4 regions of the Nonomuraea sp. NPDC050153 genome follow, and region 3 is predicted to be linked to each of the others. Evidence: riboswitches for the same ligand, from Rfam matches in the RefSeq annotation. Region 3 holds a riboswitch; each other region holds the start of a gene.
The links. A riboswitch is a leader RNA that binds a small molecule or an ion and turns the genes downstream of it on or off. The one in region 3 is predicted to bind S-adenosylmethionine.
Positions count from the first base shown of each region.

Region 1: another riboswitch for S-adenosylmethionine. It lies ahead of thrC (threonine synthase); the one in region 3 lies ahead of ACIBQ1_RS40665 (GNAT family N-acetyltransferase).
Region 2: another riboswitch for S-adenosylmethionine. It lies ahead of ACIBQ1_RS20975 (PotD/PotF family extracellular solute-binding protein); the one in region 3 lies ahead of ACIBQ1_RS40665 (GNAT family N-acetyltransferase).
Region 4: another riboswitch for S-adenosylmethionine. It lies ahead of ACIBQ1_RS25745 (aminotransferase class V-fold PLP-dependent enzyme); the one in region 3 lies ahead of ACIBQ1_RS40665 (GNAT family N-acetyltransferase).

Region 1 covers NZ_JBITJQ010000040.1:25,831-32,984, reverse strand. The annotation lists gene groL (chaperonin GroEL) at 1-391, opposite strand, end outside; gene ACIBQ1_RS52895 (cold-shock protein) at 818-1,018, opposite strand; gene ACIBQ1_RS52890 (MoaD/ThiS family protein) at 1,263-1,538, opposite strand; gene thrC (threonine synthase) at 1,563-2,795, opposite strand; SAM riboswitch class I at 2,809-2,950, opposite strand; gene ACIBQ1_RS52880 (RNA polymerase sigma factor) at 3,030-3,584, opposite strand; gene ACIBQ1_RS52875 (trehalose-6-phosphate synthase) at 3,616-5,046, shown strand; gene ACIBQ1_RS52870 (hypothetical protein) at 5,053-5,625, opposite strand; gene otsB (trehalose-phosphatase) at 5,661-6,431, opposite strand; gene ACIBQ1_RS52860 (DUF3263 domain-containing protein) at 6,471-6,770, opposite strand; gene ACIBQ1_RS52855 (S-adenosyl-l-methionine hydroxide adenosyltransferase family protein) at 6,888-7,154, shown strand, end outside.
Region 2 covers NZ_JBITJQ010000007.1:368,487-375,640, reverse strand. The annotation lists gene ACIBQ1_RS20990 (hypothetical protein) at 113-331, opposite strand; gene ACIBQ1_RS20985 (class I SAM-dependent methyltransferase) at 596-1,423, shown strand; gene ACIBQ1_RS20980 (MarR family winged helix-turn-helix transcriptional regulator) at 1,611-2,081, shown strand; SAM riboswitch class IV at 2,178-2,298, shown strand; gene ACIBQ1_RS20975 (PotD/PotF family extracellular solute-binding protein) at 2,353-3,468, shown strand; gene ACIBQ1_RS20970 (ABC transporter ATP-binding protein) at 3,447-4,559, shown strand; gene ACIBQ1_RS20965 (ABC transporter permease) at 4,556-5,425, shown strand; gene ACIBQ1_RS20960 (ABC transporter permease) at 5,418-6,218, shown strand; gene ACIBQ1_RS20955 (hydantoinase/oxoprolinase family protein) at 6,257-7,154, shown strand, end outside.
Region 3 covers NZ_JBITJQ010000023.1:117,141-124,294, forward strand. The annotation lists gene ACIBQ1_RS40645 (hypothetical protein) at 1-167, shown strand, start outside; gene ACIBQ1_RS40650 (FAD-dependent monooxygenase) at 302-1,498, opposite strand; gene ACIBQ1_RS40655 (hypothetical protein) at 1,647-2,624, opposite strand; partial or broken gene ACIBQ1_RS40660 (tetratricopeptide repeat protein) at 2,623-3,042, shown strand; gene ACIBQ1_RS40665 (GNAT family N-acetyltransferase) at 3,069-3,743, opposite strand; SAM riboswitch class I at 3,751-3,851, opposite strand; gene ACIBQ1_RS40670 (ABC transporter ATP-binding protein) at 4,137-5,045, shown strand; gene ACIBQ1_RS40675 (FAD-binding oxidoreductase) at 5,263-6,807, shown strand; gene ACIBQ1_RS40680 (hypothetical protein) at 7,143-7,154, shown strand, end outside.
Region 4 covers NZ_JBITJQ010000010.1:226,458-233,611, reverse strand. The annotation lists gene ACIBQ1_RS25755 (NADH-quinone oxidoreductase subunit D) at 1-801, opposite strand, end outside; gene ACIBQ1_RS25750 (DoxX family protein) at 924-1,583, shown strand; gene ACIBQ1_RS25745 (aminotransferase class V-fold PLP-dependent enzyme) at 1,665-3,011, opposite strand; SAM riboswitch class IV at 3,057-3,172, opposite strand; gene ACIBQ1_RS25740 (TerC family protein) at 3,285-4,022, shown strand; gene ACIBQ1_RS25735 (cytochrome P450) at 4,032-5,225, shown strand; gene ACIBQ1_RS25730 (SAM-dependent methyltransferase) at 5,209-6,171, opposite strand; gene ACIBQ1_RS25725 (chaplin family protein) at 6,359-6,586, shown strand; gene ACIBQ1_RS25720 (Rossmann-like and DUF2520 domain-containing protein) at 7,026-7,154, shown strand, end outside.

The DNA.
Region 1 (7,154 bases), on a different contig from region 3:
GCTCCTCGCTGACGCGCTCGACCGCGGCCTCGATGCCCTTCTTCAGGCCCATCGGGTTGGCGCCCGCGGCGACGTTACGCAGACCCTCGCGCACCAGCGCCTGGGCGAGCACGGTGGCGGTCGTGGTGCCGTCGCCGGCGACGTCGTCCGTCTTCTTGGCGACTTCCTTGACCAGCTCGGCGCCGATCTTCTCCCACGGGTCCTCGAGCTCGATCTCCTTGGCGATGGAGACACCGTCGTTGGTGATCGTGGGGGCGCCCCACTTCTTCTCCAGCACGACGTTACGGCCCTTGGGCCCCAAGGTCACCTTGACGGCGTCGGCGAGCTGGTTCATACCGCGCTCGAGACCGCGCCGGGCGTCCTCGTCAAACGCGATCATCTTGGCTGCCATAAGGCTAGACCTCCCAGATGCAGGGTGGCTTGTCGTGGACCGAGCCGACGCCCGCGACGGCATGGGTCAGCATCTCCTGCGGCAGACCCCATCGTCCCGATCCGAGTATTGGCACTCTGCTGCACAGAGTGCCAACGAACTGTTTAGCACTCTACCCTGCCGAGTGCAAGCGAGAAGCCTCCTACCGGGGCTTTCCTCCCCGTATCGGCTTGCGTGGCGGGCCGTGCCCGGCCGTCCGTCGGCGGTGGCGGCGGGACCCCGTACCTGCGAAGAGCCGCGTCCAGGCCACCGCAGGTAGCGGGATCCGTACCCACGACGAGCCGCCTCAACGCGGCTCGCCGTGATCGAGTCGACGAGAGAAAGGTGGCGGGTTCGCCCGGACTGCGTTGCCGTGCGATCCCCGCCGGTGCATACCAGGGGGGTGTATCAGACCGCGCGGACGGACTCCGCTTGAGGTCCCTTCTGGCCCTGCGTGATCTCGAACTCGACGCGCTGCCCCTGTTCGAGAGATCGGTACCCGTCCATCATGATCGCTGAGTAATGGACGAATACATCCTTACCACCGTCTACCGCGATGAAGCCGTAGCCCTTGTCCGCGTTGAACCACTTGACGGTGCCCTGCGCCACTTCCGACTCCTCTTACTGGACTTTCAGATCTCACCCATTCCTCCGCGAGACCCGTTATCGCCCGACTTAACGGAAAATCAGCCAGACGATCGCCCTCGACCATACCTGTGGCACGGGGTTTGGCAACAGAGTCAATCTGCAAACGACGCATTTCTTCGCATCGAAGGCGGTTCAACGTTTCATTTGGCCTGGAAATGGAGAAGGCGCCCACTAGGGGCGCCTTCTCAGGTGTGATCTATGGCACTCAGCCGCCGGCTACGGCCGGGATGATTGAGATCTGAGTGCCCTCAGGTGCCGGAGTGTCCAGCCCGTCGGCGAAACGGACGTCCTCTTCCCCAACGTAAACGTTGACAAAACGACGAATCTTGCCCGATTCATCCAGAATTCTCGCGCCGATCCCCGGGTAGTCGGAGTCGAGCTGGGTGAGGACGTCACGAAGAGTCGCGCCCTCGCCACTGACTTCGGCGTTGCCCCCGGTGTAGGTGCGCAGAATGGTGGGAATCCGCACCGAAACGCTCATGGTTTAACTTGCCTTTCCTGGTTGTCAGACAGCCGCGCGGAACGCGTCGAGGGAGGGCCGGATCACGGCCGTGGGCTGGGCGTCGTCGCTGATCGCGTCGAGCGTCTTGAGGCCGTCGCCGGTGTTGAGGACCACGGTCTCGGCCTCGGGGTCGAGCCGCCCGCTCTCAACGAGCTTCTTCAGCACGCCCACGGTCACCCCGCCCGCGGTCTCGGCGAAGACGCCCTCCGTCGAGGCCAGGAGCTTGATCGCGGCCACGATCTCGGCGTCCGTGACGTCCTCGACGGCCCCGCCGGTGCGCCGGGCGATGTCGAGCACGTACGGCCCGTCGGCCGGGTTGCCGATGGCCAGCGACTTGGCGATGGTGTCGGGCTTGACCGGCTGTACGACGTCGTGCCCCGCCTTGTACGCGGTGGAGACCGGCGAGCACCCGGCCGCCTGCGCCCCGAAGACCTTGTACGGCGTGTCCTCGACCAGCCCCAGCTTCACCAGCTCGCGGAAGCCCTTGTCGATCTTCGTGAGCTGCGAGCCGGAGGCGATGGGGATGACGATCTGCTCGGGCAACCGCCACCCGAGCTGCTCGGCGATCTCGTACGCGAGCGTCTTGGAGCCCTCGGCGTAGTAGGGCCGCAGGTTGACGTTGACGAACCCCCACTTGTCGCCCAGCGGGTCGCCGATCAGCTCGGAGCAGAACCGGTTGACCTCGTCATAGGTGCCGTCGATCCCGATCAGCTTGCCGCCGAACACGCGAGCCATGGCGATCTTGGCAGCTTCGAGGTTGGCGGGGATGAACACGCACGCCTCGAGCCCGGCGCGCGCCGCCGCCGCGGTGACCGCGCCCGCGAGGTTGCCCGTGGAGGAGCAGGAAAGGGTGTGGAAGCCGAAGTTACGCGCCGCCTCGACGGCGATGGCGACGACCCGGTCCTTGAAGGAATGGGTGGGGTTGCCCGAGTCGTCCTTCACGTACAGAGACTTGAGGCCCAGCGCGCGCCCGAGGTTTCCGGCCTTGACCAGTTTGGTCCAACCGGGGTTCATATTGGGCTTACTGGCGACGTCAACCGGCACCGGGAGCAACGACCGGTAACGCCAGATGTTGGCGGGACCCGACTCGATGTCGGCACGGGTCACCTCGCCGAAGGAATAGGCCGCTTCGAGCGGCCCGAAACACTCCAGACACGCGAAGCTCGGACCGAGCGGGTAACGCGTGCCGCACTCACGGCAGGACAGACCGACAGCAGGACCAAAGTCGAGCGACATGAAGCGAGGCCTTCCCTCATCTTCGCCCGCGGCCACCTTGACCGCAGACCGGAATTGGCACCTTGTCCCGGTCGGCCTCGCCAGGTCGCGAGTCTCAAGCCGGGAGGGTTGCCGGGGCTTCGCAGGGCCGGTCCCTCCACCCCTCTGGATGAGCAATATGCAGTTGTTGAAATGGACTCTACCCGCCCATGAGGCCGGGATGGCCACCTGTCTCAGGATGCGGGACGCGGCGTCTCAGCGATAATCATCACCCAGCACTCCCTGCACGTATTTGCGGGCCTGATGGATGCGCGACTTGGCGGTGCCGAGCGGGATGCCGAGCTGCTCGGCCACCTCGTTGTAGTCGAGCTGGACGATGTCGCGCAGCACCAGCGCCTGCGCCAGGTCGGGCTTGTCGGCCTCCAGCGCCTCCATCGCGTCGAGCAGGTCGAGCCGCGAGCCCGCGATCACGCTCACCCGCGCCACGTCGGGCTTCTGCGTGGGCAACTCGTCGGAGGTCTGCTCGGCCGCCCGCCGTTTGAGCGACCTGTACGTGGTGCGCGCGCAGTTGGCCGTCACGATGTGCAGCCACGTGCTGAACCGCGCCCGGCCCTCGAACCGGCCGATGTTGCGCGCCACGGCCAGCAACGTGTCCTGGGAGGCTTCCTCGGCGTCCTGGTGATAGGGGAGGATCCGGGCGCAGTGCCGCATCACATCGGGCTCGATCCGCGCCAGGAGCTCGCCAAGTGCGCGATGATCTCCTCCGGCGGCCGAGCGGGCGAGTTCCTCGGTTAGCTCATCTAGCGCCATAGCTGGGATCCTATGGGCGAAGGGAGCGTAGATGAACAGCGTCCTGGTGGCCTCCAACAGAGGACCCGTTTCTTTTACCGTCTCGGACGACGGTGAGCTGACCATGAAACGCGGTGGCGGCGGCCTGGTCTCGGCGCTGTCCGAGGTGGCCAGGAAGGACCGCGTGCTGTGGGTGTGCGCGGCGCTGTCCGACGGCGACCGCAGCGCCGTGCGCCTGGTGCCCGGCGGCCGGATCGACCACGCCGGATACGACACGGGCCCGCTGCGCATGCTCGACATCCCGCCCGCGACCTTCCACCGCGCCTACAACGCCGTGGCCAACTCCACCCTGTGGTTCGTCAACCACCTGCTCTACGACATCCCCAACTCGCCGAACTTCGGCACGAGGTTCGAGCGCGAGTGGGAGTCCTACCGCGACTACAACGGCGCGTTCGCGCTGGCGCTGGCCGAGGAGGCCGGCCACGGCGCCCGCGTCATGGTGCAGGACTACCACCTGACGCTGACCCCGGCCATGCTCCGCGCCGAGCGGCCGGACCTGCGCATCGCGCACTTCAGCCACACCCCGTGGGCGCCGCCCGAATACTTCTCGCTGCTGCCCGACGAGGTGGTCGGCGAGGTCCTGGAAGGCATCCTGGGCGCCGATCACGCCGGGTTCCTGGCCGACAGGTGGGCGCTGGCGTTCATGGACTGCTGCGAGGCGCTGCTCGGCGCGGAGGTCGACCGCGTGGGGCGCAGCGTCACCCATGAGGGCAGGACCACCCGCATCGGCGTGCACAGCCTCGGCGTCGACGGCGACGCGCTGTGGGAGCGCGCCGTCGAGCCCGACGTCGAGTCGCACATGATCGCGCTCAGGGAGCAGGTGGGCGACCGCCGGCTGATCGTCCGCATCGACCGCACCGAGCTGTCGAAGAACATCGTGCGCGGCCTGGTGGCCTACCGCGAGTTCCTGGCCGCCCATCCCGAGTGGCACGGCAAGGTGGTGCATCTGGCGTTCGCGTACCCGAGCAGGCACGACCTTCCCGAATACCGCGAATACACCGCGTCGGTGCTGCGCTGCGCGCAGGAGATCGAGGACGAGTACGGCACCGAGGACTGGGACCCGCTGATCCTCAACGTCAACGACGACTACCCGCGTTCGCTGGCCGCGTACCGGATGGCCGACGTGCTGCTGGTCAACCCCATCCGCGACGGGATGAACCTGGTCGCCAAGGAGGGCCCGATCCTGTCCACGAGGTGCGCGCTCGTGCTCTCGCGCGAGGCGGGGGCGGCGGCCGAGCTGGGCCCGCACGCGCTCGTGGTGAATCCGTACGACATCAGCGGCACGGCCGCCGCGCTGCACGCCGCGCTCGTCATGCCGGAGGACGAGCGCCGCATGCGGCGCGACAAGCTGCACGCGGCGGCCACCGCCCTGCCGCCGCAGAAGTGGCTCGCGGCCCAGCTCGACGCGCTGGACGAGATCTGAGCGCGGTCAGTTCCAGTCGGCGTTCTCCAGCGTGTCGGACAGCCCCGGCGTGTTCCACTGGTCCACGACGAGGATCTTGCTCTTCGGCAGATACCACTCGCGCTGCGTGAAGCGGGCCAGGACCTTCGCACCGGAGTAGCTGACGCAGGTCGACTTCCACGCGTTGTAGGCGGCCTTGTGCCCCGCCCCGACCTGGCGCAGGCCCCTGGTGACCGTCGGGCCGATGTGCTCGCCCCACTTGCGGTTGGACGGGCACGGCTGCACGTCGCTGGCCGTGTAGAAGGGGTTCTTGCCGGTGTACGGGCCGAACCCCTCGGCGCCGATCTTGATGTACTTGGGGCCGAAGACGTAGAAGGCGTCGCACTCGGGCGTCCCCCAGCCGCTGGGCTTGGCGCACTTGCCGGTCACGATCTGGACCTGGTCGGCGCCGTGGCGGTAGACCTTCCACTTGATCGGAACGTAGAGGGTCAGGCCGTGCCGCAGCTTGACCGCCTGCGCGGGCGCGGCGTGCGCGGGCAGGGCGGTCGCGAGGAGGGTGACCGCGGCCACGGCCGCGGCGGCGAGGTATCGCTTGTGCATGCGCCCGACCCTAGAGAGCGCGACTTGCAGCCCGGTCACGAACGGCTGAAAGCCGCCACGAGTTCCGCCAGCAGCGCGACGACGCCGTCGGGCCCGTCCACCACGATGTCGGCCTGCTCGGCCAGCTTCGTGACCTCGGCGGAGCCGCTGCACACGGTCACGCCGGGCAGCCCCGAGGCGCGTACGGCCTCGAACGCGGCCAGATCGCCGAGATCGTCGCCCACGAACATGACGGACCTGGCGGCCCGCTCCGCCAGGAACAGGCTGAGCGCCTGCCCCTTGTCCATGCCCGGCGGCCGCAGCTCCAGCACGAAGCGCCCCGGCTCGACCACCAGGCCGTGCTCTTCGGCCAGCCTGGCCAGCGGCTCGCGCAGCCTGGCCAGCGCGCCCTCCGGGTCGGGGCTGCGCCTGGTGTGCACGGCCACCGCCCGGCCCTTGTCCTCGACGGTGACGCCTTCCAGGCCCGGCGAGTCGAGCAGCAGCGGCAGCTCGGCCTGGGCCTGGAGCACGCCCGGAGGCGGCGGCGGGCCGGAGATCCGCCCGGCCTCCCAGCGCTCGAAGCCGTAGTGCCCGAGCACGACCAGCCCGGGCACGTCGGCCAGGCCCGGCCCGAGCGCCAGCGCGGTGGCCGGCGGCCGGCCTGTCACGATGGCCACCGCCAGGACGTGTGCGCCGAGCTCGGCCAGCACCGCCGACGCCTTCGGATGGATCACGGCCTCGGCGGGATCGGGCACGATCGGCGACAGGGTCCCGTCGAAGTCGAGCCCGATCACGGCGCCGGCCGGATCGTCCAGGATCGCTTTCATTCCAGGGATGTTCTTCACGCGGCTGCTTTACCCAGCCGGTCAGGGACGCATGCCGAGTCTCCTGGCCGCGCGGTCGCGCTGACGGGTGGACCGTAACCTGCGCAGCCTCTTGACCAGCATGGGATCCTGCTCCAGCGCCTCCGGCCGATCGATCAGCTCGCCGAGCAACTGGTAGTAGCGGGTGGCGGAGAACCCGAAGCTCTCCTTGATGGCCTGCTCCTTCGCGCCCGCGTACCGCCACCATTGGCGTTCGAAGGCGAGGAGTTCGAGATCGCGTTCTGAGAGGGGTTGGCCGGACGCTTCCTGGGCAGCATTGTCACCGCTGAGCGGTGCTCCCATGGTGTCCTCCTCGGGAAAGGGGCGCGCGACGACTCCGCACGCACGCGGCCCGTGGCCAATCGTAATGTGCGGAGTGCGGCTGTTCACGGCGTATTGAGAGACGTACAGTCACGAAATGTGACCTCAGTAATCACGCTCCTCACCGACTATGGGCTCGAAGATGGCTATGTAGCGGCTTGTCACGGAGTGATCGCCGGAATCGCCCCGGAGGCACGGGTGATCGACGTGTGCCACCTGATCCCCTCGGGTGATGTACGGCGTGGCGCGGCGGTTCTCGCCCAGACCATCCCGTACCTCCCCGTCGGCATCCACATCGGCGCGGTCGATCCCAGTGCGGGCGGTGCCCGGCGCGCGGTGGCCGTCGAGGCGGGCGGCCGGGTGTTC
Region 2 (7,154 bases), on a different contig from region 3:
CCATATAGCCGGGACACGCCCGAACGCCGGGGGTTTTCCGTGGGCCCTCCGGCATGTCCGCCTTGATCGCCTGGAGAAGCTCGCCGCCGAGGACGGCGTCCCGTTCACCGCACTACCGGACCCAGAGTTCCCAGTAGCTGCCGCTCCCTGAGCACTCGTACTCGTTCCAACCCTCGCGGACCCACATCTGGCCGGCGTCGACGCAGTTGTACTTGCTGGTGTACACGCCGATTTTCGTCCAGGCGGCCGCCTGAGCAGAAGCAGGGGCGCTGAGCACGCTGACGATCGCGGCGGCCATGCCGGCTACCAGGAGCCCTGCACGTAGACGCATCCGTTCCTCCTTGAAATCCGGGAAGCGATACATCATGATCATGCTGGAAGCGCGCCCCCGAACACAAGTGTTCAGCAATTCTGTTCACGATCAGTTCAAGCTGGGCAGACGCCGAGCCGGGTGCGGTCGCCTTTGCCGGTGACTCGTGGCCCGGCTCGCATCGTTGGCCGGGTGATCGACGTGTGGCCCGCTGCTCGCAGTGACGTCGGCGGTTGCCGTTAACCAGTGGCGTCCCCGTGGACGAGTCTCCTAGCCTTTGCGCTCGTGGCTGATGATCCGAAGACGCGCCCGGAGCGACGTGACCTCGGTCGGGTGTTCAACGAGGTGCCGGAGCTCTACGACCGGGTCCGGCCGGGATACCCCGACGAGTTGTTCGCGGACCTTGGCGGCATCACCGGGATGGACGAAAGGTCGTCGGTGCTGGAGGTGGGCTGCGGTACCGGTCAGGCGACGCGCTCGCTGGCGGCGCTCGGATGTTCGGTGACCGCGGTCGAGCCGGGCGAGGAGATGGCCGCACTCGCGCGCCGGCGGCTCGCCGGCTTCCGCAACGTCACAGTCGAGAGATCGACGTTTGAGGAGTGGGACGACCGCGGCAGACGCTTCGACGTCCTCGTGGCCGCGTCCTCGTGGCACTGGGTCGACCCGTCGATCGGCTGGCGGCGGGCGCACGACGTGCTCCGTCCCGGAGGCTGGATGGCACTGCTCGGCAACGTCGTCGTCCGCCGGCTGGGAGAGCCCGAGGTGTACGCCGAGACCGCCGATCTCCACGAGCGTTTCTGCCCCGGGAATCCTGGTTGGGGTCATCCGCCGCTGGAGGACGACGTGCGCACCACCGACGTGGGCTGGGGTCTGGTCGACGATCCCGGCGGCTTGTTCGGCCCGACGATCGTGCGCTGGCACCCGACCGTTCAATGGTTCGACGGGGACGGCTTCGCCGATCACCTTCGTTCGACGTCGCTGTATCGCAGGCTCGACCGCGATGTCCGTGAGCCCCTGCTCGACGCCGTCGCCGAGCGCATCCGCACGCGGATGGGCGACCGGGCGTCACGCCGTTATCTGAGCGTCCTGCGTGTCGGACGGCGCGCCGAGTGAGTCCAGGATGGTCGCCGGCGGCTGGTCATGCGGCCTTGGCCGGGGGTGGCCGATCCATGATCGGATGCTACGCGCGCATCGCCCTCGGCGACGCCCTGATCAACGCCCTGATCAACGACTGACACCCTGCGCCGCGGGATTGCTAGACTGATCGTTCGCTTTCCGAATCAATCAGAGGGTCGGCGGCATGGCCAAGGCAGCGGATGGGCACATGGGGGTCGTCGCCGGGCTGGTGCGCGCCTCCTTCCTGGTGAACGCCGTCTACGCGGAGTCGGCTCGCGAATACGGGATCACCGCGCAGCAGGGGCAGCTGCTGTGCGTGCTGATGGCGCAGCCGTACGGGATGCGGGAGCTGGGCGGGATCCTGCACCTGGCCAAGTCCAGCCTCACCGAGCTGGTCGACCGCAGCGCCCAGCGTGGCCTGGTGCGGCGGGAGCCGGACCCGCATGACGGGCGCGCCGTCCGCGTGGCGCTCACCGAGCGGGGCGCCGAGCTGGCCGACGCCTTCTACACCGCGACGTGCGCGCGGATCGACGAGCTCCCCTCGGGCCTGGAGCCCGGCGAGCGCGACGCGCTCGGGCGGCTGCTGGGCCGCGTGGTCGAGGACAACCAGGTCCCGGTGGTCTTCATGGAGCCCGCCGACGCGACCGCGCGCTGACGCGCGACCCCCAGGAAGACCGGAACAAAAGAGACAAAGGCCACTAAACATCGCCCTGCGCCATATCTATGTAAATCCTACTGATATAGTCGCTTATGTCACGAGTCCAGTGCGAAGCCCCGGCTTGCTGGACGGCAACCCTCCCACCGCGGCGGGGTGCCCCGGGTGATGACATGGTCGTCGAGCTGAACGGTGCTCCTGGCGGCAAGCGCGGATGTCGAGTCGTGCTGCCATGCGCCCTTGGCCGGCTGCTCGAAATGGGAAGGGAAAGATGAAGGGCGGATTCACTCGCCTCGCGGGACTGGGCATGGTGCTCGCGCTGGCGGTCACGGCCTGCGGCGGCGTCGACACGGCCGGCTCCTCGGGCGGTTCCTCCGGCACCGGCGGCTCCTCGGGCGGAGCGAAGCAGGAGCTCACGGTGACCGCGTTCGCGGGAGCGTGGGGAGAGTTGTTCAAGAAGTCGTTCGTGGAGCCGTTCGAACGCGACACCGGCGCCAAGGTGAACCTCGTCTACGGCGCGAACGCCGAATGGCTCACCAAGCTGCGCGCGGCCGGCGGCAAGAACCCACCGTTCGACGTCATCGCCTTCACGCCGGACGCGTCGCTGCCCGCGGCCTCAGCCGGGCTGCTCCAGCCGCTGGCCACCGACAAGCTGGCGCACTTCAAGGAGCTGGACCCGGTGCTCGCCGGCAAGTCCGCGTACGACGGCAAGCAGTACGGAGTGCCGCTGACCACCGGCTCCACCGGCCTCCTCTACCGCACCGACAAGATCAAGACGCCGCCCGCGGACTGGGCGGACATCTTCGACAAGCAGTACTGCGGCCACGTCGCCCTGCCGCCGCTCACCTACAACCCCGGCCTGGAGTTCTTCTCCGCCCTGGTCACCTCCCAGGGCGGCAAGCTGTCCGATCCGGCCGCCGTGGACAAGGCGTTCGACAAGCTCGCGACGCTGAAGGGCTGCGTGTCCTCCTTCCCCGCCAACGCGGGCAACGCCGCCACCGTCATCGAGAACGGCGACGCCTGGATCATGCCCTTCTGGGACGGCCGCGCCTTCGCCATGGCCCAGGCGGGCTCCCCGATCGGCTTCACCTACCCCAAGTCCGGCCCCGTGGGCGCGCTGACCTCGTACTTCATCGCCGGCGGGACGCAGCGGAGCGACCTGGCGAACAAGTTCCTCGACTACCTGACCGCCGCGCGGAACCAGAAGCCGTTCGCCGAGGGCACCTGGTACGCCGCGGGCAACGACTCGATCTCCTACAGCGAGCCGTTCGAGCAGAAGGTGAAGCACGGTCCCGACGTCTTCAAGAAGTTCATCTGGGTGGACTACGCGGTCGCCACCCCCAAGCTGAACGAATGGCAGCAGCGGTGGAACCAGATCTTCGGCTGACCGCGGAAGAAGGCGGCGGGCACGTCGAGATCGACGGGCTCGCCGCCGGGTACGACGGCGCGCGCGTGCTCGACGTGGACCGGCTGTCGATCCGCAAGGGCGAGTTCCTGTCGATTCTCGGGCCCAGCGGCTGCGGCAAGACGACGCTGCTCAACTGCGTCGCGGGCTTCGTCCGGCCCACGGCCGGGCGGATCGTGATCGACGGCTCCGACGTGACCGGGCGGCCCCCGTACCGGCGGGGCCTGGGCATGGTGTTCCAGAACTACGCGCTCTTCCCGCACATGACTGTGGCCGCCAACGTGGCGTACGGGCTGCGCGTCCGCCGGCTCGACCGGCGCACGCGGGACGAGCGCGTGCGGGAGGCGCTGAGCCTGGTCGGCCTGGAGGGGTACGCCGGGCGGCGGCCCGGACAGCTGTCCGGCGGGCAGCAGCAGCGGGTCGCCCTCGCCCGCGCCCTGGCCATCCGGCCCGCCGTGCTGCTCCTGGACGAGCCGCTGTCCAACCTGGACGCCAAGCTGCGCAGGGAGATGCGGGTGGAGCTGCGCGCCCTCCAGCGGCGCATCGGCACCACCATGGTCTTCGTCACGCACGATCAGGAGGAGGCGCTCGCGCTGTCCGACCGGGTGGCCGTCATGCACGGCGGCCGGGTCGAGCAGCTCGGCACCCCTGACGAGGTCTACCGGCGGCCGGCCAGCCGGTTCGTCGCGCAGTTCATCGGCGCGGCGAACGTCCTGGAGGGCACGGTGACCGCCTCGGGCGCGCTGGACGCCGGCGGGCTCGTCGTCGGGTGCGGCCCGCTGCCGCTGCGGCCGGGCGACCGCGCCGTCGTCGCCGTCCGCCCCGAACGCATCCACCTGACCATCCCGGGCCCGGACGATGCGGGCGCGGGTGGGGTGGCCGGGACGGTGGGCTATCGGGCTTTCGCCGGGGACGCGTGGCACGTGGAGGTGCGGCTGGCCGGCGGGCGCACCCTGAGCGTCCAGGTCGCCGACACCGGCGCGGGCGCCGGCGACCCGCCCGGCGCGGGCACGTCCGTGTTCGCGAGCTGGGATCCCGCCGACGTCATCCTCCTGGAAACGGAGGCGCGATGACCCGCCGGTGGGCGGGCCTGCCGTACGCCCTGCCATACGTCCTGCCGCTCGTCGCCTTCCTGGCCGCCCTGTTCCTGGTCCCCCTCGTACGGCTGCTGCGGCTCAGCTTCAGCCCCGTCGACGCCTTCAACGCGGCGCTGCCCGGATTCACCTTCGAGCAGTACGCCCGGGTGTTCACCGACCCGTACTTCTACGGCTCCCTGCTCCGGACCCTGGCCACCGCGCTCCTGGTGGCGGTGCTGTGCGTGGCGCTGGCGTATCCGGCCGCGTACTTCCTGGCCCGGCGGCGCCCCGGCGTGCCGCGGACCCTGCTGTTCGTCATCGTGATCTCGCCGCTGCTGACCAGCGTGGTCGTACGCACCTACGGCTGGGTCGTGCTGCTGTCCGGCAACGGGCTCGTCAACCGGGCGCTCGTCGCGTCCGGGCTGCGGGACCAGCCCGCCCAGCTGCTGACCAGCTACCCGGCCGTCGTGGTCGCGGTGACGCACGTGCTGCTGCCGTTCGCGATCATCCCGCTCACGACGGCGCTCGGCGGCCTGGACCGCGACCTGCACCGGGCCTCGCAGACGCTCGGGGCCGGGCCGATCAGGACGTTCCTGCGGGTCACGGTCCCGCTCAGCCTGCCCGGCGCGGTCACCGGCGCCCTCATCGTCTTCGCGCTGGCCATGGGCATCTACATCACGCCGCTCCTGGTCGGCGGGGTGACCCAGCCGCTGACCGGCATCCGGGTCTACGACCAGGTGACGACGGTGTTCGACTACCCGGTGGCGGCGGCGCTGAGCTTCGCGCTGCTCGCGCTGACCGTCGTGTCCACGGGGCTGCTGGCGAGCGTGTTCCGGATCTGGGAGAGGCGCCTTCATGGGTGAGCGGGGCTACGACAGGATCGTGCGGCTGGTGGCCGCGGGCCTGGCGGCGCTGGTGTTCCTGTTCCTGATCGCGCCGCTGGTCGTGCTGGTGGTGAGCTCGTTCAACCGGGCGGGCTCGATGGCGTTCCCGCCGTCGGGGCTGTCGCTGCGCTGGTACGCCGAGGTGCTCGGCTCGCCCGACTGGCAGGTCTCGTTCCGGCTGAGCGGCCTGCTGGTGCTCCTGGTGGTCCCGACGACCGTGGTCATCGGGACCCTGGCGGCGTACGGGCTGACGCAGGGGTCGTTCCCCGGGCGGCGGCTGCTGCGGGGATTCGCGCTGTCCCCGCTGATGGTCCCGGAGATCATCGTCTCGCTCGGCCTGCTCTACTACTTCCACGGCGTCGGGCTCATCAATTCGGTGACCGGGCTGTGGCTGGCGCATTCGCTGGTGGCGCTGCCGTTCGTGGTGCGGGCGGTCATGGTGAGCGCGGCGCAGCTCGACCCGGCGCTGGAGCGGGCCGCCCTGAGCCTGGGCGCGGGGCGGGTCCGGGTGTTCCTCACGGTGACGCTGCCGCTGCTGCGGCCCGGCATCCTCGCCGGCGCGATCCTCGCCGCGGTCACGTCGCTGGGCGAGGTCGCCGTCACGGCCCTGGTGGCGGGCGCCAACACCACGACGGTGCCGCTGCGCATCTTCTCGGCCGTGCAGTACCAGCTCGACCCGTCGATGGCCGCGGTGTCCACGCTGCTCATGGCGGCCAGCGTGGTGGTGATGGTGGTCGCGGACCGATTCGCTCGCATCTCGGAGGCCCTGTGACGAACCCTGTGACAAGCCCTGTGACAAGCACGGGTACGGTGACCGCGGCAGGCGCGCGGATCGGCATCGACGTCGGGGGAACGTTCACCGACCTCTTGGCCGCCGTACCGGAACGCGGCCTTGTGGTGCACCACAAGGAGCCGAGCACGCCGGCCGACCCGTCCCTGGCCGTCGCGGACGGGCTGGCGGCCCTCCTCGCCCGCGCGGACCTGCGGCCCGACGAGGTCACGGGCCTCGTCCACGGCACCACGATCGGCCTGAACGCCGTCATCCAGCGGCGCGGCGCGCGCATCGCCCTGGTCGTGACCGAGGGCTACCGCGACATCCTGGAGATCGGCCGCAGCCGCATGCCGTCCTCCTTCGACCTGTACGCGGGCAAGGAGGAGCCCCTCGTCCCCCGGAACCTCGTCGTCGAGATCCCAGCCCGCCTGGGCCCGCGCGGCGAGCGCGTGACCGAGCCGGACGCCGCCGAGCTGGACCGCGTCGCCGCGCGCCTGCGGACCACCGGGGCCGACGCGGCGGCGGTCGTGATCCTGCACGGCTACACCGACCCGGCCTTCGAGGAGGGCGTCGCGGCGGGCCTGCGCGAGCGGCTGCCCGCGTTGCCGGTGACGGCCTCGGCGACCGTGTGGCCCGAGGTACGCGAATACGAGCGTGCCCTGGTGGCCTGCATGAACGCCTACATCCAGCCGCTCATGCGCGACTACTTCGCCCGTCTGGAGAGCCGGGTGCGCGATCTCGGGGTGTCGGCGCCGATCTTCATCAGCGCGTCCAACGGCGGCTCGATGAGCCTGCGCTCCGCCGCGCAACGGCCCGTCGAGACCGTCCTGTCGGGGCCGGCCGCCGGCGTGGCCGCGGCCGCCCGGCTGGGCGCCGGGGCCATCGTCACGTTCGACATGGGCGGGACCAGCAGCGACATCGCCGTGTCCGTGGACG
Region 3 (7,154 bases):
CGTGCATCACCACGCTGCTCCGGAACGAATCGCCGGACGGCCAGGAGGACTACCGGTCCGCGGTGGTGGCCCTGCGCGTCGGGATGCACCTTCATATGGCGTACCGCGCCGCTTCGAACTCGGCGCTGACGAGCGAGGCCCGGCATGACCGGAATGAAAGCGGATAAAAAACGCCTAATCGGGACATGTGGGGTAGAGGGCTCGCAGCACTGCCCCGGCCGTGCTGAAGACGGCCGGGGCAGCCTGGAGCCCGAGTTCTCCAGGCGGGTTCTCGGGCCGGGCGGCACCCGTCCACGAGACCTCAGGGCAGCAGGGGCTCGGCGTCCACGTCGTGTCCGTAGAGCCAGGCGCTGTGCCGGAGGAAGTCCCCGTCACGCAGCCCGGCGTCCCGCTCGCGTTGCGCGGGCCCGTCCGGCAGGTGGTTGTAGTCGGCCCGGCCCCGGCTCATCAGCTGCACCCGGCCGGCCCGCGGCCGGCGGGTGGCCTCGTACGACAGCAACGCCTGCGGCACCGAGTCGCGGTCGGCTTCGCGCAGGCAGCGGGCCAGGACGGCGGCGTCCTCGATCGCCTGCCCGGCCCCCTGGGCGAAGAACGGCAGCATCGCGTGCGCCGCGTCCCCGAGCAGGGTGACGCGCCCGCTCGTCCACCGCTCCAGCGGGCTGCGGTCATAGAGCGCCCATCGCTTGGTGCTCGGAGCGGCGGCGGCCAACTGCCGCACGTTCTCGTCCCACGTCTCGAACTCGCGGGCGAAGTCGGACAGATCGCCGTCCGCCGTCCACGACTCCAGCAGCCACTCGCCGGCCGGCACGATGGCGACGACGTTCACCAGCCGCCCGCCTGAGACGGGATAGTGCACGACGTGCCGTCCGGGGCCGAGCCAGAGCGACTGAACGGGCCGCCGTGCGCACTCGGGCGCCTTCTCGACGGGGATCAGCGCGCGGAAGGCGCTCAGGTGGCAGAAGTGCGGCTCCACCTCGGTCACGATCAGGGGTCTGACGGCCGAATGGATGCCGTCGGCCCCGATCACCGCGTCGGCGTGCACCTTCGTCTCGCCGCCCGCTCGATGCGCGAAGGTCAGCCGGACCTCCGCGTCGTCCTGGTCGAGCGCCACGAAGCGATGATCGAGACGCACGGCCTGCGCGGGCAGCGCGTTCTGGAACATCGCGAGCAGGTCGGCGCGGTGCGCGGTGTGCAGGTTGGCGCCGTACATGCGTTCGCACGCCTCGCCCATCGGCTGCGCGTAGAGGACCTGGCCGTTCTCCCACCGCCGGAACTCGAACGCGGCCTCCAGCCAGACCGCGCACCGGGCCAGGGCGTCCCCCAGACCGAGCCGCCCGATCAGCCGGACCATGTTCGGCGCGACCACCACCCCGGCCCCGACCTCGCGCAGCACGGGCGCCTGCTCGTACACGACGGCGTCCACACCGGCCCGGCGCAGGGTGAGCGCCGCCGCCAGCCCACCGAGCCCACCGCCCACGACTGCCACCCGTAAGCCCACGGCACTCCTCCAGCGTCGATCGATCCCAAGCAACATCAGGGCACGGCACCCCCGGGGCTCACCGCGCCCTGAACCAGAAGGTACGACCGCCGATGCGCCCGGCCAAGCTCCGGCCGCCGGCTTCCCGGCTCTCCAAGCCGACGGGGTCCTAGCCGGCGTCCTCGGACGACGGTGGCGGGCCGGCGTTCAGGCCGACGTTCAGGCCGACGTTCAGGGCTGCGTGCAGCCGTTCGTACGTCGGAGCCAGGCGGCGCAGGCCGGCCGCGAGCGCCGGGTCGTCGCCCGACACGAGCGGCCCCTGCAGCCCTCCGACGATGCGGGCCTGCTCCGCGGCGACGGCCGCGCCCGCGTCGAGGCCGAGGGATGACAGACAGGCCGCCAGGTCGTTCAGGCGGCGGGCGCCCACCCGCACCGCGAACGCCTGCCACAACATCCTGATCTCGGGGTCCAGCCCTTCCTCCACCATCCGGGCCGTGCGTTCGGCGGCTTCCGCCTGCCCCAGCGTGCCGGGGGAGACCTCCAGATCCGTCCGACCGGCCAGCCAGGCCGCCCCGGCGGGCAGGGAGCGGCGCAGCGCCTGTTCCGGAGTGACCGGCTCGCGCCGGGTGAACCCGTGCCGCATCCGGAACGGCCGCTTCAGGTAGGTGATCAGCTCCGCTCGCCACGCCTCGACGAACGCGCCGACCCGCAGCGTGGCGTACGGGTAGCCCTCCGGGTCGTGCACGAGCACGGTGTCGTCGTCCACCTCCAGCGCCACCACGTAGTGGTCGGCGCCGACCGCCTTGCCCGACCCGGGCTGGTAGGGCAGAAGTCCGAGCTCCAGCGGCCCGGCCAGCACCGGACCGTTCCGGCAGGCGCGGCGCAGCCGGTCGAGCGCCGCCGCGGCGGTTCCACCGTCCACGTGCTCGCACTCCCAGCCGAGGAGGTCGATCGCGGTGTCGAGCCCGATCTCGGGGTCCCAGCCGAACGGGTCGAACAGCGGAAGGCGCCCGCCGATCAGCTGCATTCCGTACGGGGAGCCCGTCAGGACCTCGATCACGGCCGGAGGCGGCGCCTTGTCGCCGAGGGCCATCGCGAGGGAGTTGGCGTAGCAGTACGGCCCGGAGCCGACGTAGGTGACAGACATGGCCCGAACCGTGCCGCCTGACGCGGTGTCAGAGTCAAGCCCGTCCGCGCCGCTGAGGGGCCTGCCCCCGACGCCCTCGCGTCCGCTCGTGCATCACCACGCGGGCACCGTCCGAGCGATCACCCAGACCCTGAGCAGGGGCGGTACGTGGCGGCTGGAGATCGGGCCGCCCGCCCCGATCCGCCGGGGCGCTGGGACCACCAGTCGCGAGGCGGCGCTGCTCGATGACATCGGGGTCGCCCACCGGAGGGCGGGCCGCCATGACGAAGCGATCACCCACCACCTGCGCGCCCTCGCCCGCGTCGGCGAGGCGGGCAACCGCCTGACCCGCGGGGCGATCCTCACGCACCTGGGGCCGGCCTACCAGCGGGCGGGGCGCTGCTCCGAGGCGATCACCGCGCACACCCGCTCGATTCCCGTCCTGAGGCAGGCCGGTATCCGGGCCTATCCCGGACTCGTCGTCGGGTATCTCGCCGAGGCACACCGCCTGGCCGGAGCCTCGGAGCGGGAGCCGACAGCGGTGAGACGGGCACGCAATGCCGCTCTTACCGTCGGCCATTCGGTGGCGGTCACGGCGAACATGGCCGAGTCGCGCAGCGTGCCCTCCTCGCCCGGCGCCCACGACATGGACCAGGAGCGCAGCACGCCTTCGAAGGGGATGCCGAGCCGTTCGAGCGCGTGGCGGCAGCGGAGGTTGCGGGCGTCGGTCTTGAGGTCGACGCGGGCGACGCCGAGCTTCTCGAACGCGTACGTCATCAGCAGCAGCTTGGCCTCGGCGTTGATCCCGGTGCCCTGCGCGGAGGCGGCCAGCCAGGTGAAACCGATCTCGATCGCCCGCAGGCCGGGCCGATCCGGCCAGGTGCGGGGATCCCACAGCGCGGTGCAACCCACCGCCCTGCCGTCGGCGACCCGGACCTGCCCGAACGGCGTCAGCCCACCGCGTTCGAGCTGCGTTTCCACATAGTCCTTCATCCCCGGCGCGCGGGGCACCAGCGTGAAGCCGTAGGACGAGCGTTCCTCCTCGGCCGCCGCCGCCAGATCCGCCACGTGCCCCATGGCCAGCGGCTCCAGCCGTACCAGATCGCCGGTCAGCACAGGAACATCAAGCAGCACGCTCATCGAGACTCCCTCATCGTTCCTGGCATTGGCACCTTTCCCGCCGGCTTACCGCCGGGGAGGTTGCCGGACCGTCACAGGGCCAGGTCCCTCGAGTCCTCTGGATGATTGACAGGCGGAGATCCTGCCAGGCCGGGCCGAACGCCGTCAAACAGCACTCACGCTCCGCGTCACGCCGAACCCCCGGCCTGCCTGCAGAACACCGCCGGGCCGGTGCAGTGATGCGGCGGCCCTAAACATCAGATGTCTGATAACCTGATAAGTTGGATGGCCTGCCGAGAGGAGCGCGTGCGTGGTGGCAGCAGTAGCCGGGCCCCGGCCTGGGCAGGTGGGGCCGCGGCCGTCGGAGTGTGCGGAGGCCGCACGCGGGCGGACGGCCGGCGGAGAGGCGGCCCGATGACGATCGTCTCCCGTCCGGCCGACACCGGGCACGTGCTGCGGGCCCACGCCGTGGATCTCGTCCGCGACGGTCGTCACCTGCTGGAGGGCATCTCGCTCACCGTCGGTCCCGGGGAGCACTGGGCGCTGCTCGGCGCCAACGGGGCGGGCAAGAGCACCCTGCTCGGACTGCTGGGCGCCGTCACCCACCCGACCCGCGGCGTGGTCGAGGTGCTCGGCCGGACCCTGGGCCGGGTCGACGTCCGCGAGCTGCGTTCGTACCTGGGGCACGTCAACCCGCGTCACACCCCCGACGGGCCGTTGCGGGTCCGCGACGTGGTGCTGACCGGGCTGACGAACACCGCCGCGCTCGTGCCCCGCTGGACGCCCGGCGAGCAGGAGGCCGAGCGGGCGGATCGGCTGATCGCCATGCTCGGGATGGGCCGCAGGGCGCAGGCGGCGTGGCCCACCCTCTCCCAGGGCGAGCGCGGTCGCGCGCTGATCGCCCGTGCCCTCATGCCGCAGCCCCGGCTCCTGCTGCTCGACGAGCCCGCCACGGGGCTCGACCTGGCCGCCCGCGAACAGTTGCTGGCCAGCATCGACGCGCTGCGCACCCGGCACTCGTCGCTGGCGACCGTGCTGGTCACGCACCACCTGGAGGAACTGCCCGCCACCACGACACACTCCATGCTGCTGCGCGACGGACGCTGCCTGGCCGCCGGGCCGGTCGCAGACGTTCTGACGAGTGAGCTGGTCAGCACGTGCTTCGACCACCCGGTACGCATCATCCGCAGCGACGACGGCCGCTGGGCCGCCCGGGCACAGCCCGTCCCCGCCACCATGCCCGACGACCCGCCGGCGCGTGTTCGACGGCACGGTGGACGGCCTCAGGAGGCTCCCAGCGTCGCTGTCCCGCCAGTCCTGTGACGTCGATCGCGGCAAGCGGGCGCGGCCGAGGCGGTTCTGCCGCGCAGGGCACATCCGTCGCTGACAATCCGGTTGACCCTACCTTTACTAGGGGGGTCAGCATAATCGGTTTGCAGCCGGCGGCCTCATAGCTTGGACGCGTCGTATTTCGAATCGCGGTCGATCAGCCAGTCAGTGCGACTTCGCCCGACCGCGGCTGGGCGTGAGGAGGCCGACCATGAGCCAAGCCACACAAAGGACCGTTCGCCCTGGCACCGCCGATCCGGATTTCGCCCCGCGCGCGCCGGACATGGTGGGCCCGGCCGATCCCCGCTATCGCTGGCTGGTGTCGAGGGGCTACAACCAGCGATTCCAGTGCGCGCCCGAACACGTGCGACCGGCCGCCTCCACTGAGGACGTACTGGGGGCCGTCGACCAAGCGGTGCGGACAGGTCGGCGGATCGCGGTCCGCAGTGGCGGTCACGGCTTCGAGAACCTGGTGGATGATCCGTCCGTGCAAACGCTCATCGACCTGTCATCGATGAACGCGGTCCAGTACGACTGGCGCCGCGGCGCCTTCATGGTCGAGGCGGGCACCACGCTGGGTGAGGCGTACCGGAAGCTGTTCCTGGGCTGGGGTGTCACCATCCCCGGCGGAACCTGTCCCGACGTGGGGATTGGCGGACACGTCTGCGGCGGCGGATACGGAGCCCTGTGCCGACTGCACGGCCTGATCGTCGACCACCTGTACGCGGTGGAAGTGGTCGTGGTGGGACCCTCGGGAAGGGCCACGAGGGTGGTGGCGACCCGGGAACCGTCGGATCCGAACCGGGAGCTGTGGTGGGCTCACACGGGAGGCGGCGGCGGCAACTTCGGGATCGTCACCCGGTACTGGTTCCGGTCCCCGGACGCTCATGGCGGCGAGCCCGCCACCTTGCTGCCCCGGCCTCCTTCCACGGTCTTGCACTACTCCTTGGAGTGGCCCTGGCCGGAGCTCGACCAGGAGGCGTTCGTCCGGCTGGTCCGGAACTTCGGAGAATGGGGCGAGCGGAACTCGGCGCCCGGCTCACCCGGGGCCGCCTTGTACGGCGAATTGTCCCTGCCCAGCCGGCCCAGCGAGACCATCACCCTGTCCGGGCAGGTGGCCACCGACACCGGCGCGCAGGCTCTGCTGGACGACCTGGTGAAGGCGCTCGGGCAGGGCGTCCCCGTACAGCCCGCCCGCCAGTCGTCCACCCTTCCGTGGCTCGCCGCCACGCAGGCCTTCGCCTACGAGTCGGGTCCCTCCGACCTCCGCTTCAAGATCAAGTCGGGGTATCGGCGGCGGCGCCTCACCGACCGGCAGATCGCCACCGCCTATCGGCATCTGACCCGATCCGACTACAACTACCCGTACGCGAATCTCTTCATCAACACCTATGGAGGACGGGTCAACGCCGTTGCGCCGACCGCGACCGCCGTGCCCCATCGCGACTCGGTCTTCCTGGTCGGCTACCTCGTCGGCTGGCAGGGCACGGCCGAAGACACCCGGCACCTGGGCTGGATCAGGAACCTGTACCAAGACATCTACGCCGACAGCGGCGGGGTTCCGGCCGGCGACGCGGATGACGGCAGCTTCATCAACTACGCGGACAGGGATCTGGCCGACCCCCGGTGGAACGCCTCGGGCACTCCCTGGCACACGCTGTACTACAAGGACACCTACCAGCGGCTCCAACAGATCAAGCGCCGTTGGGACCCGCACAATGTCTTCCGCCACGCCTTGTCCGTCCGCCCCAACTGACCTCTCGCGAGAGCCGGCGTACGGTTCTGCGCGGCACCGGCCGGCTCGCCGAGCGGAGCCCGCGCCGCCGGCGGCGCGACGGGGACGAGGCGCCCGGCAGCCGACCGTACCCTTGACCGGCCGACGTGGGGCGTACCGGCCGGTCGAGGCTGCGAGGCGAGCTCACAGTTATGATCCAGATCTCTACAAAGATCACCACCCGGCCACGGAGGGGTTCGCGTTCCAGCCTGGCGCCCACCTCGAGTCCGTCTCCGCCGGCGGTCCCGTACGTGAGCCGGTGAACAGGCCGGCTGTCCGGATGAACAGGAATGCTGACCGAGAGAGGAGACAACGCGGTGGAACCCGAC
Region 4 (7,154 bases), on a different contig from region 3:
CCGGCAGTCGCCGGCGTGCCGCGTGACGACCTTCACGGGCAGCTCGGAGTAGGCCAGGTACGGGTCGTCGCGGCGCAGGTCGAAGTCCACCCCGGAGGCCCTGGCGATGGGGCCGCTGACGCCGTACTGCGTGATCTGCTCGCGGGTGAGCACGCCGACGCCCTTGGTGCGGGCGATGAAGATCTCGTTGTGCAGGATGAGGTTCTCGATGTCGGGCACCCGGCGGCGGGTCTCCGCGACGGCCTCCGACACCCGGTCGAGCCAGCCGAGCGGCAGGTCCTCCTTGAGGCCCCCGACCCGGTTGAACATGTAGTGCATGCGACCGCCGGAGATCTCCTCCATGACGGCCTGGATGCGCTCGCGCTCGTTGAACGAGTAGAACAGCGGCGTGATCGCGCCCAGCTCCAGGGGATAGGAGCCGAGGAACATCAGGTGGTTGAGCACCCGGTTGAGCTCGGCCAGCAGCGTACGCGCCCACACGGCCCGGACCGGGGGCTCCATGCCGAGCAGGCGTTCGGCGGCGAGCACCACGCCCAGCTCGTTCGCGAACCCCGACAGCCAGTCGTGCCTGTTGGCCAGCATGATGATCTGACGGTAGTCGCGGACCTCGAACAGCTTCTCCGCGCCCCTGTGCATGTAGCCGATGATCGGCTCGGCGGCGGTGATGCGTTCGCCGTCGAGCGTCAGCCGGAGTCTGAGCACACCGTGGGTCGACGGGTGCTGCGGGCCGATGTTGAGGATCATGTCCTCGGTGGCCAGCTCTTTCGCACCCGCGCCGATTCCGACCACACGTTCCGTCATATGGCAATGCTGCCACCGCCCCGGTTGATGATCCAGGGTGGGGCCGGGTCAAGGAATGGCATGGAAACGCATCCCTAACTCGGACACGGGGAGGAATACCAGGAACGGGGGGAGATAACACCATGAAGAAAGTTGTGTTTGATGTCGCTGCCCTGATCGCCCGGGTGGTGACCGGCGTGATCTTCTTGGCGCACGGCTTGCAGAAGTGGGAAGGCGGCCTCGGGGCCACGGGGCAGGCGTTCAAGGGGATGGGGATCCCGATGCCCGAGCTCGCCGCGGCGTTCGCGTCCGTCGTCGAGACCGTCGGCGGCCTTTTCCTGATCCTGGGCCTGCTGGTGCGCCTGGTGGGGTTCCTGTTGCTGGTCAACATGCTGGGCGCCATCATGTACGTGCACGCGGGGCACGGAGTGCTGTCCACCACCGGCGGCTGGGAGCTGCCCGGCGCGCTCGGGGCACTGGCCCTGCTGTTCCTGGCGCTCGGGGGCGGTCGGATCGGGATCGACGGCATTTTCGCCGCGATGTTCCGCCGGCGCTCGGAACGCCTGGACGCCGAGGAGGAGCGCGCCGCACAGGTACGGCGTCCGGAGCCGTCGAACGTCACGACCAGGACCACCAGGCCCGCGCCGACCGTGGAGCAGGCCGAGGCGCCACGGGTGCCCAGGCAGTCGGCCGAGCACCACGCCGGCGGGATCAACGACGACGACATGAGGGACATCGACGCCCTGGTCTCCGACGAGCCGCCGCCGCACCGCAAGCCGCCGAACCGCTCCGACGCGGTCTGACGGCTCGCCCACCGGCTCCTCAGCGGCTCGCTCGCCGGCCTCGCTCGCCGGCCTCGCTCAGCGCCTCGCTTGTCGGCTCGCTCAGCGGCTCGCGAGGTCTCGCACTGCCGCGACCAGCCGGTCCACGTGCTCCTGCGTGCTGCCGATGCCGATCGAGGCCCGCACCGCGGAGGCGGTGCCGTCCTCGCACCCCCCGGCGTGCTCATGGTCGCGCCCGCTTCGGCCTTCGCTCTCTCCGGCCGAGCTCCTGCGCTCCGGCTCGCCGAGCAGGTGCCGGACGAACGGGTGCGCGCAGAACTTGCCGTCGCGCACCCCGATGCCGTACTCGCTGGACAGCGTCTCGGCCACCTCGCGGGCCGAGTAGCCGTCCACGGTGAACGACACGATGCCGACCCGCGGGTGGTCGTCCCCCCACAGCGACAGCTCCCGCACGCCCTCGATCGCGGCCAGCCCCGAGCGCAGGCGCGCGATCAGCCGCTCCTCCTCGCGCACGAGCGCGGTCCAGCCGGTGGCCGTGAGCGCGTCGCAGGCGGCGGCCAGGGCGATGGCGCCCAGCACGTTCGGGGTGCCCGCCTCGTGCCGCGGCTCAGGGTCGTCGTGCCACTCGGTGTCGTCGCCCACGGACCGCACCGCGCCGCCGCCCTTGAGGTACGGCTCGCCCGCCGCGAGCCAGTCCCGACGCCCGACCAGCACGCCCGCGCCGAACGGCGCGTACAGCTTGTGCCCGGAGAAGGCCACGTAGTCCAGGTCGAGCGCGGTCAGGTTCAGCCGCCGGTGCGGTACGAGCTGGGCGGCGTCCACCAGGATGCGGGCGCCGTGCCGGTGCGCGACGTGGGCCAGGGCGGCGATGGGCCAGAGCTCGCCGGTGACGTTCGAGGCGGCGGTGACCACGAGCAGCTTGGGCCCCTCGATGCCGGCCAGCGCTTCGTCGGCGGCGCGGACGGCCTCGCCGGGGAAGGCGGGCGGCGCCAGCCGTACGGACTTCTGCCAGGGCAGGAGGGAGGCGTGGTGCTCGGTGTCGAAGACCACGGTGGTCGTGTCGGCGGGCAGGCAGCGGGACAGGAGGTTGGTGGCGTCGGTCGTGTTGCGGGTGAAGATCACGGCGTCGTCCGTGCGGGCCCCGACGAACGCCCGCACCGTGTGGCGGGCCTGCTCGTAGCGGGCGGTGGTGAGCTGGGAGGCGTAGCCCGCGCCGCGGTGGACGCTGGAGTAGGCCGGGAGCGCGGCGGTGACGGCGGCGCTGACCGGCTCCAGACAGGGGGCGCTGGCGGCGTAGTCGAGGTTGGCGTAGCCGACGAGCCGGCCGCCCTTGACCGGCACCTCGAGATCGGCCCCGAGCACGGCGGGGATCGGCCGGCTCGTGACGGCGGGAGCCTCTTCGGCGGCGGCGTGAGCGGGGACGGAGCTGAAGATCGTCAGGGTGGACATGGCACATCTCCCTCAGGGCCATCGGACCCCTGGAAGCAGCCATGGAGCCCGCGCTTGCCCGCCACGCCTCGTGACGGACCAGGTCTTCACCCGGGGCACCCCGCCGCGGACGCGAGGGTTGCCGGCCAGCTAGCCGGGGCTTGTCGCTGGCACTCATGACCTACGGCGGAGACTATAACCCAATCCCCTCCATCGATCGCAAGTCCGCGAACTTCTTCGGGGTCCGGCTCGTTGCTACCGGAAACCCCGCTCGTATGTCATGGAGGTGCGCAGATGTTGGACTGGGTGACCGACCCGCAGATCTGGATCGGTTTCTTCACCCTTGTCGCCCTGGAGATCGTGCTGGGGATCGACAACATCATCTTCATCTCCATCCTGGCCGGGAGGCTACCTCCCGAACAACGGGACAGGGCCCGGGTGCTGGGGCTGGGCGCGGCCCTGATCACCCGGCTGCTCCTGCTGCTCGCCCTGTCGTGGGTGGTGCAGCTCACCGAGCCGCTGTTCGCCGTCTTCGGTCACGAAATATCAGGACGCGACCTGATCCTGCTGCTCGGCGGCCTGTTCCTGCTGGGCAAGAGCGTCACCGAGATCGGCCACAGCATGGACGGCCCCGTCGGCAAGGACGGCAAGAAGGCCGCGGCCGCCTCCTTCGCCTCCGTGATCGTCCAGATCATGGTGCTGGACATCGTGTTCTCGCTCGACTCCGTCATCACCGCCGTCGGCATGGTCGACACGCTCGGCGTGATGATCGCGGCGGTCGTGGTGGCGGTGCTGGTGATGCTGTTCGCCTCGGGGCCGATCAGCAGGTTCGTGGACCGGCACCCGAGCATCAAGATGCTGGCGCTGGCGTTCCTGGTGCTGATCGGCGTGGTGCTCATCGCCGAGGGCTTCGGCCAGCACATCCCCAAGGGCTACATCTACTTCGCGATGGCGTTCTCGCTCGTCGTCGAGCTGCTGAACATCCGGGCGCGGAGCAAGCGGGCGGTGCCGCAGGAGGATCCCACTCCATAAGATGAAATAGTGCGCTTTGACCCTTGGGATCCGGATTTCGTGGCTCGCCCGTACCGCGTGTACGACGAGCTGAGGCGCGAGGCGCCGGTGAGCTACTTCGAGCCGACGGACCAGTGGCTGATCTCACGTCACGCCGACGTGAACGCCCTGCTCAGGGACCGCCGCCTGGGGCGGTCCTACCTCCACGTGGCCACCCACGAGGAGTTCGGCAGGCCGCCGGAGCCGGAGTTCCACGAGCCGTTCTGGCGCGTGATCAGGGCGGGCATGCTCGACGTGGAGCCGCCGGTGCACACCAGGCTGCGCCGGCTGGTCTCCAGGGCGTTCACGCCGCGCATGGTCGAGTCGCTGCGCCCCCGGGTGCGCGCCATCGCCGAGGGCCTGGTGGACGCGTTCGTGGAGAAGGGCGGCGGCGACCTCCTCGCCGAGGTCGCCGAGCCGCTCCCGGTGACGGTGATCGCGGAGATGCTCGGCATCCCCCACGCCGACCGCCACCTGCTGCGCCCCTGGTCGGCGGACATCTGCGGCATGTACGAGCTCAACCCGAGCCCTGAGGCCCAGCACACGGCGGTGCGGGCGGCGTCCGAGTTCGCCGGCTACCTCAAGACCCTGGCCGCGGAGCGCCGCCGGGCTCCGGGCGACGACCTGATCAGCGCGCTGGCGCAGATCGACGAGCTGACCGAGGACGAGCTGGTCGGCACGTGCGTGCTGCTGCTCAACGCCGGCCACGAGGCCACCGTGAACGTCACGGGCAACGGCTGGTGGGCCCTGTTCAGGAACCCCTCCGAGCTGGCCCGGCTGCGCGCGGACCGCTCGCTGCTGCCCACGGCCGTCGAGGAGGTCATGCGCTGGGACACGCCGCTGCAGATGTTCGAGCGCTGGGTGCTGGAGGACATCGAGGTCCATGGCGTCGAGATCCCGCGCGGGTCGGAGGTGGCGCTGCTGTTCGGCTCGGCCAACCGCGATCCGGCGGTGTTCGAGGACCCGGACCGGCTCGACGTGGGGCGGGCCGACAATCCGCACATCTCGTTCGGAGCCGGGATCCACTTCTGCCTGGGCGCGCCGCTGGCCCGCATCGAGCTCATGGAGTCGTACGGCGCGCTCCTGGACCGGGCGGCCAAGCTCGAACTGCGGCAGGAGCCGAGCTGGAAGCCCGGCTTCATCATCCGGGGGCTGCGGTCGCTGGAGGTCACCGCCGCTGGCTGAGCCAGCCGAAGCCGCCGAGCCCCGCCGGATCGATCAGCTCACCCTCCTCCGACGCCCTGGCCAGTGCCCGGATGTAACCACGCGGATCGGTGCGGGCCCGGTCGATGGGGGGCCGGGTGCCGGTGATCCCCAGAGCCCTCAGCGCGTCACGCTGTGTGGACAAGGTTGTGGATATCGCGCCGGCCCCGCGACCGGCCTCGGCGCACGCGTCAAGAGCGACATGAGCGGTGATATCGCAGGTCCCATCGGGGATCGGGGCAACGACCGCGCCGTCGCGGTAACCGGTCAACGTGCCACAGAGCGGCCGGTTATCCACAAGGTGTGCATAATCAACGGCAATCGCTCGGCCCCTCGTGAGGCGCCCCAGGACGGAGGCCCACGCCTCGTCGCGAGGGCGGCCGATCTCCGCTCGGGAGCCCACCCGGGTCAGCGGCCACCACCGGTCGAGCCAGGCGCGGTCGTCCGGCTCCGGCGGGTCGCCGAGGCGCTCCTCGCCCGTGCGGATGTTCACCATGATGAGGCGCGGCCCGGCCGCGGTCTGCTCCGCCACGTCGAGCGGCACGTTGTCGAGCCACTCGTTGGCGATGGCCAGGCCCGTGATGCCGGTGGGCACGCTCCGCCGCCAGGCGACCCGCTCGGGCAGGCCCTCCGGACGGGGGGAGAGGTCGACGGCGGTGACGCGGAGCCGGTCGCGCAGCGCCGGCTCGGCGGCCGCCAGCACCTGCGTGACCAGCGTGCCCTCGCCCGCGCCGATGTCGACCAGGTCGAGCACGTCGGGACCGCCGAGCTCGGCGTCCACCTTCGACAGCAGCGCCAGCACCGCGCCGGCGAACGCCGGGGAGGCGCTGACCGAGGTCCGGAAGTGGCCTGAGGGGCGTTCGCGAAGGTAGAAGCCGTCCTCGCCGTACAGCGCGCGTTCCGTTGCGGCACGCCAGGTGAGCCACATGCTCAGGACTATCTCATGACTTTCGAGTGACACGCATCGTCATCATTTGGCTACTCATTGTCGCCGACTTGAGGTACGTTTACAGAATGTCACCGAGTGGTCGCGTTGCGCCAACCCCCAATTGGCACAACGGATCGCTTCCGAGCAAGCACCGGCGGCCCAGGCCGCCAAACCGAGAGGAGCCCTCGTGCTGAAGAAGGTCATTGCCGTCACAGGAGCCGTCGCCATGCTGTCGCTCGCGGCCCCGGCGCACGCCGACACGACCAGCGGCAACGGCAGCGTGCTCGGCGGCAACCAGCTGCACCTTCCCATCGCGATCCCGATCAACGTCTGTGGCAACGCCATCGCCGTCATCGGCGCCGCGTTCGCCGGCTGCAAGGGCGGCGCCAACGCCTACGTGCCGAGCCACCACTGAAAGAGGAAAGAGTCCGGGCCGGCACTCGTCCGGCCCGGGCTCGGATCCCGGCTGGTCGGTCGGCGAGCGGCCAACCGGTCGCACCTCCAAGAGGTCACATCCCGCGGGCGTCGGGTCCTGGATGAGGGGACTCGGCGCCCGCTGCCATGCGATGAAACCCCTCTCCTCATCTCTTCCGACAGGGGGTGCACTTTTTGTATCCCCTTGTCGCTTTTGTCGTTAACTCAACGGGTGGCAAAACCGCGGTCACGTGGGAGCCCCCGGGCAAGTCGCGGACCGTACCCTACGGTCCGCCACTCGGAGGGGCCGTTACGCTGGTCGGCAGTGCCACAACAGAAGCCTGCTCGTCGGACCGCGATCCCGCGTGTCGTGCCTGGTTGAGGCCGGGGCGACGGTCCGCCCCGCAGGTTTCTCCTCAGCAGGTCAGGGGTGTGACGTCATGGACGCAGGGGATCGCCCGGCACGGCTGACTGTCGGCGTACTCGGGGCGGGCAAGGTCGGCTCGGCCCTGGGCGCCGCACTGGCTCAGGCGGGGCACCGGATCGCGGCCGCGAGCGGTGTGTCGGAC